One region of the Sporolactobacillus sp. KGMB 08714 genome, then DNA from elsewhere that is predicted to be linked to it. Evidence: riboswitches for the same ligand, from Rfam matches in the RefSeq annotation. Region 1 holds a riboswitch; each other region holds the start of a gene.
What was found. A riboswitch is a leader RNA that binds a small molecule or an ion and turns the genes downstream of it on or off. The one in region 1 is predicted to bind S-adenosylmethionine.

Region 1 (3,279 bases):
GCAATCAAAATAATAAACGGAATGGAACGAAAAAGATTAATCAGCTTATCAAAAACGTTAAAAACAAACGTATTCTCCAAAATTCCGTCTTTTTTTGTGGATACGAGAACAATACCTATGAACAGACTGAGCACAAAGGATATTCCTCCCGATAGGAGAATCATCTGCAGCGTTTGCACGATCGAGAGATAAAATTCATCAAGCACCTGAGATACATTAGGCAATAGAAATTGCACGATTTTATCCATGATTAAGCACCTCAATCGCTACATGCTTTTTCTCCAGATAGTGAGTAGCATGATCGATATCCGTTTTTTGACCGCTTAAGATGATGATCAATCCTCCCAATGGATGATCGCTCAGGATCTGGACATCTCCGGCAATAATATCCGCATCAACGTTATACTGCCTTGAAATATATGAAATTAAGGGTTCAGAAACACTGTCTGCAGAATAACTGATTTTAAGCAGCAACTGTCCCGGCTGCAATTTTACAACGGGGGAATTCGCTTTAATTAACTCCTTCACGTTTCCCAGAGTCGAGGTCGTCTCAATAAACGACTGAGTCAGCTTTTCCTGCGGGTTCGAAAAGACAGTGTATACATCTCCTTCTTCCAATATCTTTCCCTTATCAAGAACGGCGACCTTATGGCATATTTCTCTAACCACCGACATTTCATGAGTAATGACAACGATAGTCAATCCCAGTTCTTCATTTAATTTCTTCAATAAATAAAGGATTGATTTTGTTGTTTTCGGATCTAATGCACTGGTTGCTTCGTCGCACAGAAGGACTTTAGGTTGATTAACCAGCGCTCGGGCGATCGCGACGCGCTGCTTTTGGCCGCCGGACAGCTGAGCCGGATAGGAATCCTCTTTATCCGGCAATGAGACAAGCTGCAGCAATTCTTTAATTCTCTTACTCGTCTCTTTCTTTGTCAGGCCGCTGTGTTTCAAAGGGAGGGCTATATTATCGAAAACAGTTCTTGACGGCATCAGATTGAACTGCTGAAAGATCATGCCGATTTTTCTTCTAATCGTTCTTAGTTCACTCGCTTTTAACCCAACGATGCTTCTGTCCTCAAAAAATACATTTCCCCTTGTCGGTTTTTCGATACCATTGAAACACCTGACAAGAGTTGATTTCCCGGCCCCGCTGTACCCGATGATTCCAAAAATATCTCCTTTTTCTATCGAGAGATTGACATCTCTTAATACCGTGTGTGCCTTTTTACCGTCCGTAAAGACTTTGGCCATATTCTCCGTACGTATTATTTCCGACATTGTATTCATCCCCTTCTTCTCATGGCTGCGGAGCAGGGCATTTTATGCCTTTCTGACATCATGAAATGATATAAAAAGGACAAGTCTAAAGATAAAGAAGACTTGTCCTGCTTCTTCTTATCTTTTGGACACATTACGTGTTCATGGAATTGACACCATACAGTAAACTTGCTGGTTGTCGGGCTTCACAGGGCCAGTCCCTCCGCCACTCTGGATAAGAAATCATTCATTTCGTTTTCGGCATTTACTGTGAATTTTTTAACGAAACCCTTATGCTTTGCCCTCTTTCCTGTGTGCGGATAACGTTTCCAGCTGATTGATCGCAGAAAAGACGGACTCCGCAGTCACTTCATACGGCAATAAATGGATCGTTTTGTCCGGGCTCACTGCCCGTGCAGCGAGCTGGCGAATGTCGCTTTCAGGGCGTGTGCCAAGATGCAGATCGGTCAGATTCATCGGCAGATTCAATTTTTGATAAAATGGCTGAAGGCGCCGAATTTCATCCCATTTTCCCTCAAGGGCCAGCTGAACCATGATGCCGTATGCGACTTTGACGCCATGCAGGATAGGCTTTGTCTCAGGGAAAAAAGTCAGTGCATCATGTACAGAATGCGCCGCTGTAGCACTTCCATATTGGTCTGCAAAACCGCCGACCAGACCGCTGGCCATGATATTCGTTTCCATCACGGTATTCCAGGCATTGGATAAAATTCCCTGCCTCATGTCATCTACGGCCTGAACGGCATATTCGAGCGGTATATCGTGGCATAGTTTAGCAGATTCACGAGCATACAGAATAGCAAGATGATTCTGATCAACCTTTGCCAATAAACCGTTCGACTCATACCACTTAGCCAGCGTATCGGCGATGCCGGCAATAAAATACTCAATCGGAGAATCGAGAATCACTCGGGGCTCTACAAGAACAAGGGCCGACTGATTGGGAAAAGTCTGAAATCCGATCGATTCGCCGTTATCTTTATAAAACACACTAAGTGCGGACCACGCCGCACAGTTACTTGCCATGGTCGGCATCAGAACGAGCGGAAGCCTGCCTGCTTTATACGCCGAGGCTTTTGCCGTATCCATAACCTTTCCCCCGCCCAGCCCGATGATCAGATCAGCATCGTGGGTTTTTATGGCCTGAATCACCCTGTCGATTTCTTGCGGAGAACATTCGCCCCCAAAGCTCATGCCAAAAGTTTCAATCCCGGCCTGGGCCAGATCGGGAAGATAGGGAGCGGCTTTATGTAGTGATTTTATACCGTGCAGAAAAAGAACACGCCTGACAGAAAGTTTCTTAAGAATTCCCGCCAGATAATCGTATGCACCCTTTTCCGATATATATTGTTGCGGTGCAATCCTGGAAACCAAGTGAAAAGACATAAACAAGGAACTCCTTTACTGTGCAAAATGTTAAGAACACGCAATCAAAGAACGGCGGCCAGTTAATTAATTCATCGTCATTCCTCCCGTTACATTGATCGCCTGGCCCGTCATGTAGGAAGACAACGGACTGGCCAAAAAAAGTGCGACATTGGCGACATCGGATGGGTTAGCCGTCCGGCCGAGCGGTACTTGTGAACAGTCCTCCTCATAAATTTGTTCCGGTGTCATTTTCCTCAATTTTGCTCCGTCGATGCGTTCGCGGTGCTTCATGCCCGTTTCAACGATGCCGGGACAGATCGCATTAACCAGAATGCGTTTGGCGGCCAATTCTATCGCCATGACCTTAGTAAATCCAAGAACGGCGTGTTTTGAAGAACAATAATTGCCCATACAGCGGTATCCATTTTTCCCCGCCTGCGACGCAATGTTAATGATCCTGCCTTCAATTTTACCGTCAATCATTTGATGGGCAACTGCCTGCGAAACAAGATAAGTTCCCTTGGCATTGACAGCCATCACTCGGTCCCAATCTTCTTCTTTGATATCAACGGCATAGTCCATTGTCGAAATACCCGCGCTGTTTACCAGAATAGTGATCGGTCCCAA
Region 2 (3,279 bases), on a different contig from region 1:
CTGCTTATAACCTGAAGGCACTGGCCGAAGGGCACACATTGAAAAACTTCATCTATAAATCCAAAGGAACGGTCTGCTCGCTTGGCAGAAAAGACGCGGTCGGTCAAGTGATGGGCCAGAATCTTAAGGGGTATCCGGCCTTTTTCATGAAGAAAATCATTGAAAATCGGTCGCTTGTCAAAATCGGCGGCCTGGAAACCATGCTGAAAAAAGGCAGGTTCGGCCTCAGCAAATAAAGCAGACGCGATCGGCTGCCTGATAAAAAAAGCCCTCCGGAACTTTGGCGGTTCCGGAGGGCTCTCTTATTCTGAACAATCCCCCATGTTTTTGAGACGGCTTTATTCTCTTTGATTACTTGCTGCCTACCGTTGCAGGGATTTTAGCCAGCGCCTGGTCGAGATCGTAAATAATGTCGTCAATCGTTTCAATGCCGATGGAAAGACGAATCAGATCCGGCGTAATTCCCGCTTTAGCCTGTGCCTCTTCATTCAGTTCGGCATGTGTCGTGCTGGCCGGGTGGATAATCAGCGATTTTGCATCGCCGACATTGGCGAGGAGGGAGAACAGTTTCACGTTATTGATCAGTGTTTTGCCGGCTTCCAGGCCGCCCTTGACGCCGAACGTGAAGATGGAGCCGGGACCCTTCGGAAAATATTTTTTCGAAAGCTCACGATATGGGCTGTCTTCGAGTTCCGGATAATTGACCCATGTGACCTTCGGATGGTTTTTCAGGAACTTGACGACTTTGCGTGCGTTCTCAACGTGGCGTTCTACGCGGACGGACAGGGATTCCAGTCCCTGCAGGAAGTAGAAGGCACTTTGCGGAGCGAGGGTTGCGCCCGTGTTGCGCAGCAGCTGAACGCGCGCTTTTGTTGCGAAGGAGGCAGGGGCCAGATCAGCGTAGACGAGGCCGCCATAGCTTTCGTCAGGTGTCGTAAAATCGGGGAATTTGCCGCTTGCCGCCCAGTCGAATTTTCCTCCGTCAACCAGTACGCCGCCGATCGTTGTACCGTGACCGCCGATGAACTTTGTCGCGGAATGGACCACCACGTCGGCGCCCCAATCGATCGGCCGGTTCAGGTACGGTGTGCCGAACGTATTGTCGATGATCAGCGGAATCCCGTTTTCATGAGCGATTTTGGCAATGGCTTCGGTATCAAACACGTTGATTTTCGGATTGCCCAGCGTCTCGCCGTAAAGTGCTTTAGTACGGTCATTGATTGCCTTCCGGAAGTTTTCCGGATCATCCTGATCAACGAAAATGACATCAATGCCCAGTTTCCTGAGTGTCACATTGAACAATTCATAGGTCCCGCCGTAGAGCGCCTCGGCGGAAACGATATTGTCGCCGGCGTTTGCGACATTCAAAATGGAATATAGAATGGCTGCAAGCCCCGAAGAGGTGGCCAGCGCTGCCGATCCGCCTTCCAGTTCGGCGACCCGTTTTTCAAAGACATCTTCAGTCGGATTCATGATCCGGCCGTAAACGTTGCCCGGCTTTTTCAGCTGAAAAAAATCCGCCGCCTGATCGGCGTCTTTGAAAACATAAGAGGTTGTCTGATAAATCGGCACAGCGCGCGACTGTGTCGTTAGATCTGGAACCTGCCCCGCGTGAACCTGCAATGTTTCGAAACCATAATGCCTTTCTTCTTCAGCCATTTCGATCTCTCCCTATACCCTTAATTTTTAATTAAATAAAATCTTAGATCGGAAAGAGTTACAGATTGGAAAGAGCTGCACGTGAAAAGGCTGCTTTCCTGGAGAAAAAAAGGAAAGCAGCCTTTTAGCCGATTCTTTTCTTATCTGCCAGAATTTAATCTGCTGGAATTAACACCATACACACTCAGACGTGCTGGTTGTCGGGCTTCGCAGGGCCAGTCCCTCCGCCACTCTTGATAAGATTTATTTAATTGTGATAATTCTAACGCCTTGATTTGTTTTTGTCAATATTTAAATACAAGTATTTTAATATATTTAATCGAATTTAACATTGCCCGGTCGGAAAACACATCGCTGATGAAATTCCTGCTTCCGCCGGCCGGCTGCGGATATCGGCAATCAAAAGGCACCTAAAATCTTTTGTATTTATAAACGATGAAACCCCACGGATTGGATACCATGATCTTTAAGCGATTAGCCTTCATCAATTTTGGCGTGTAATATTTTTTTTGTACTAAAAGCAAGGCCTTGTCTGTCCGTAAAAATTCATTGAAATTTCCTTTGTTTGCATGCAGGTCGCGGATCAGCTCCCCCTCTAAAACCGCATTCTGCGGCCATACTTTTTTTCTGTTGTAGTAAAACAGACTGTCGCCTTTAATCCCGTCCACTCCGCGCAGTTTCTGAATCAGCTCCAGCTGCACGCTGGGATGGATATGGGTTAGGTAGTTGTTAATTTTCAGTTCATAGGAAACGGAAACAAGCAGTACGGAAGCCAGCAGAAAGATTTTCAGCATCCATCTTCCGCTCTGCAAAAGCCGGGCGGAGAAAATGGCGATCACGATGGACAGCGCAGGATAAATCGGGAGAATATACCATCTTATTTTTGTTTTTACCAGGCTGAAGAAGATTAAAGGCACAATAATCCATGCGATCATTCCGATCCAGTAGGCCCGTTCTTCGGGTTTCAGCTTTCTGATTGATTGAAAAGAAAATCGTTTGCTTAGAAAAACGAGGATCAGTCCGTACAGGACGGCAAGCCAATAAATAAAAAAATGGGAAATGATTCCGGCGTAATAGAGCCAGCCCCCGATGTGCCCTTCAATTGTCCTCGTGGATCGGGTCAGCAAGTCGTAGGTGACCATCCCTTTGAAGAAAGCCAGGCCGTCATATTGATATCGGAAGACGGCCCAGACCATGATCGGCGCAAACATGCTCAATGCCAGCAGAAACCAGTTTTTAAATGAAAACGATTTATATTTACCTGAAAAAATCAGATAAATTCCGATAATGGCTGCGATGTTAAACGAATGCCAGCTTTTTGTTAAAAAAGCAAGCGAAAAACCCAGTCCCGAAACATAGATCCATCTGTTGTTTTTCCCTGAAAGCAGCAGAGCCAGAATCGCCGCCGTGAACAGAAAAACGTAAAGAGAATCCGGGTCTCCGGTTCGGGCACTGTGGTTTGTTAAGAACTGGATGCACGTGATCAGAACGAGCGCGGATATAGCCGAGGCAAGTTTTCCGTGCTTTTTCAATGTGAAGGCGGCCACCATAACAATTGTCAGAAGGGCGCAGACAGCGGAGGCGAGCCGCAGCCCCAGAGCGTTAAAACCGGCGATTTTA
Region 3 (3,279 bases), on a different contig from region 1:
GCAATCCCCATTTTCTTTCGTAATCCACCCTCAGAACATAATCCGACTCATTGTACCCCTGTCCGGACAATAATTCCGAAATCCGATGAGATTCAAATGACTCCGTCTCCATGATTACTCTGTCTTTTTTAGCGGTAATGAGCCATTGATCATGCGCCGACTGCAAAAGTTCAGTCATGCAGGCAATTTTTTCAAGGCGATGAGACAGAAAGACAGCCAGTTCTCTTATTTGCCGGGCGCTGGTTACGCCGGAAAAATGTCGCCTTCCATTCAGCGAGACAACATTTTTCGGTTCCGGCCGCCGGAAATAATAGAAAATAACGGTGACTCTTTCTTTGCATGTCAGATTTTTCTTCATTGGAGACATCTCCCCGAATGGTTGTGCCGTAATATTAATAAGATCATGATAAAAATTGCCTATCTATGTCCGCGTTCGAACAGATTATAACGCCGACCAATACGAATTGAGAATCAGAACAGAGAGGACGTAGCCGAGTACAATATTGACAACGGCGCCCGAACTGAAGGCCGCAAACGGTTTCCAGCCAAACGAGGTCAGCTCTCTGAAGCGCGTTGTCAGGCCGATGGATAAGAAAGTAAATGTAAAGGCCCATGTCCGGAATTCTTTAATCGGAGCGATGATATCCGTATTGATCACATTGCGCCCCGAAAGCGAGGCGCCTGCAATAATCAGTGTCAGAATGGCCGAAGCGGCAAAAAATCCGATCACAAATTTCGGAAAACGGCGCCAGATCTCCGAAGCGTCGGTTTTTGTCCCGGAATTTTTTCGTTCCCAGTAAGTGACGGAAATGAAGGCAAGCACGAAGCACCAGATACCGATAAAAATATCACGGCCGATAACTTTCATCAATGTAAACGAGGTCAGTGCCTGATCGCCGAATGTACTGGCAGCCGTGATCCCGGCCGCATCGGCGAATTCCGATGTGCCGATCCAGGCGCCTGCGGGCCCTGCAGCTATTCCCAGCCATTTAACCAGCAGAGTCAGCAGAAAAATAGTCGCAACGGCCCAGATCACGACAAGCGAGATGGAAATCGACACATGTTCTTTTTTAGCCTTAATGGCTCCGCCGACCGCGATGGCCGCGGAAACGCCGCACACGGATCCCCCGACGCCGAGTGTTGCGGCAAAATATTTATCCAGACCGAGCCATTTTGTCCCGACAAAATAGATGACGAAAAAAGTGACCAGAGCGATGATCGTTGCCTGAATAAAGGCGACAGGCCCTGCCTGGAAAATCAATGTGAAGGGAAGCGTCGCACCAAGCAGGACGATTCCGACCTTGACATAAAGTTCGGTTCTGAACGCCGCCGAGAACCATCCCGACACAGGGATCAAATTGCTGATGATCAGGCCGAGCACAAGTGCGACGATCGGCGCTTCAAGATTGTATTGCTGCGCCCAATTCCATGAACTGAAAATATTGATCAGGACGCTGAGGATGAACAGCAGGGTGAAGCCGGCGGCAAACCGGCCGATTTTCTCGTGCAGAAAGAAGGCTGTTAATGAAAATAATATTAAAAAAGTCAGGAATAAAAGAATGATTGAGCCCGCATGCGACGAGAGCGCGCCTGCCAGAGAAGAAAAATGATTCCATTTAGGAATTTGTGCGGTCAGCAGCTTGATTGAACTTCCGGATAGCCAGAATAAAATGCTCAGTAAGACGATAAAAAGGCCGATCCAGACCGACCACCAATCTTCCTTTCGAATGAGCTCATGCCAGCCGGTTTTTGGTATCGATCCTGAATTACCGGATGATGATGTTAAATCAACGGACATAATGTGATCCCTCCTCTTCATAAAAACATGCTGCTTCTCACGGTGAAATCGGTGCCGGTTTGATAGTAAAAGTAAATGACTCTTATCGGAAACGGACGATCAGACAATGAACCAGCTTAAATCGTGCAGCAGATTTCTTTCTGTCTCACGGCATCACCCCCTTTACTCAAAAAAGTCCCCATTCCGAAAGAATGGGGACTACCGACATTAAGAATGTCTCCGTCAACCTTATCTTTCAGGAAAAACCTGTTGGACTTGGCACCTTTACTTTATAAAAAGTGGTTGCCGGACTTCATCGGGCCAATTCCCTCCGTCTCTCTTGATAAGAGTCAATTAAGTTGCGTTAATCCTACCATATTAGTATGTTTTAGGCAAGACAAAATGATAAAATTAATATCCGGTTTACTGCTTGCTAAACAGCCCCGAAAAATTCGAAGCGGAACGGGTATCCAACAACATCGAACTGCGACTGTTTTTCCAATCATATGAAAAGATTTCTATGGCCGGCATTCGTGAGCCGCTCCTTAATCCGGAAATCCGAAAAAGATAAGCCACCCTCATAAATCCGATCATACATATATGAATTATTGACAATATTTTGAGATGAGTCTAGAATGAACTTTACAAAATTAAAAAATATTCAGAGTGATTGAAAACCGAGTCCGATTAAACGCAGAAATCCGGCAAAAAAATGGTCTTTAAACTCAAGTTCAGGTCAGCGGATTTCAGTGGCGCTTTCGAAGACGTCGTTATCAGGCTTTTTCCCGGCTTTTGAAAAAAGGGGAACGATTTTATTCTAAAATAAAAAAACGAGCGCAACGATTCAGAAAAGGGAGGATGGAGCGGAAATGGCTTATGAAAAAGTCTGGGCAAAGAATGAAAGGCTTAATAAAAATGAAATTAATAAACTGGCAAAAGACGGCTTGTCCATTTTTGCCGACATTCCGAACTATGCAGAAAGCGGATTTGAATCCATCCCGAAAGATCAGTATATGTACTTTAAATATGCGGGATTGACGGTTCAGCAGCCGCAGGATAAAGGGCTTTTTATGATGCGGGTGAAAGTGCCGTCCGGAATCATGTCGAACGAGCAGGCAGAGACGCTGGCCGGCATCGGCAGAATTTATGCGCGGAATGTCATCGACATCACAACGCGGCAGGCGATCCAGTACCACTGGATACCGCTCGAGAAACTGCCGGAAATTTTTGAGCGGCTGAAGCAGGTGGGCCTGACGACGAGCGAAGCGGAAGGCGATGCACCGAGAAATATCATGGGCAATCCGCTGGCCGGCATTGATCCGGACGAATTGTTCGACACGCGTCCGATCGTGGATGAAGTCTTTCGTTTCTTTCAGGATAATCCCGATTTTTCGAACCTTCCGCGCAAATTCAAGATTTCAATCAACGCCAATATTCATAATGCCGGCCACGCCGAAATCAATGACCTCGCTTTTACCCCGGCGACGAAGATCATCAATGGA

Region 2: it holds a riboswitch for S-adenosylmethionine, as region 1 does, so the genes downstream of both, Q6A92_RS10365 (O-acetylhomoserine aminocarboxypropyltransferase/cysteine synthase family protein) here and Q6A92_RS15745 (methionine ABC transporter ATP-binding protein) in region 1, are expected to answer to the same signal.
Region 3: it holds a riboswitch for S-adenosylmethionine, as region 1 does, so the genes downstream of both, Q6A92_RS08130 (YeiH family protein) here and Q6A92_RS15745 (methionine ABC transporter ATP-binding protein) in region 1, are expected to answer to the same signal.

Annotation. Positions count from the first base shown of each region.
Region 1 is NZ_JAUUBW010000040.1:3,235-6,513, reverse strand. It holds gene Q6A92_RS15750 (methionine ABC transporter permease) at 1-248, opposite strand, end outside; gene Q6A92_RS15745 (methionine ABC transporter ATP-binding protein) at 241-1,284, opposite strand; SAM riboswitch class I at 1,399-1,505, opposite strand; gene Q6A92_RS15740 (iron-containing alcohol dehydrogenase family protein) at 1,555-2,670, opposite strand; gene Q6A92_RS15735 (SDR family NAD(P)-dependent oxidoreductase) at 2,737-3,279, opposite strand, start outside.
Region 2 is NZ_JAUUBW010000021.1:16,673-19,951, reverse strand. It holds gene Q6A92_RS10370 (NAD(P)/FAD-dependent oxidoreductase) at 1-236, shown strand, start outside; gene Q6A92_RS10365 (O-acetylhomoserine aminocarboxypropyltransferase/cysteine synthase family protein) at 352-1,659, opposite strand; SAM riboswitch class I at 1,797-1,902, opposite strand; gene Q6A92_RS10360 (ArnT family glycosyltransferase) at 2,070-3,279, opposite strand, start outside.
Region 3 is NZ_JAUUBW010000014.1:24,669-27,947, forward strand. It holds gene Q6A92_RS08125 (hypothetical protein) at 1-358, opposite strand, end outside; gene Q6A92_RS08130 (YeiH family protein) at 443-1,798, opposite strand; SAM riboswitch class I at 2,024-2,127, opposite strand; gene Q6A92_RS08135 (nitrite/sulfite reductase) at 2,647-3,279, shown strand, end outside.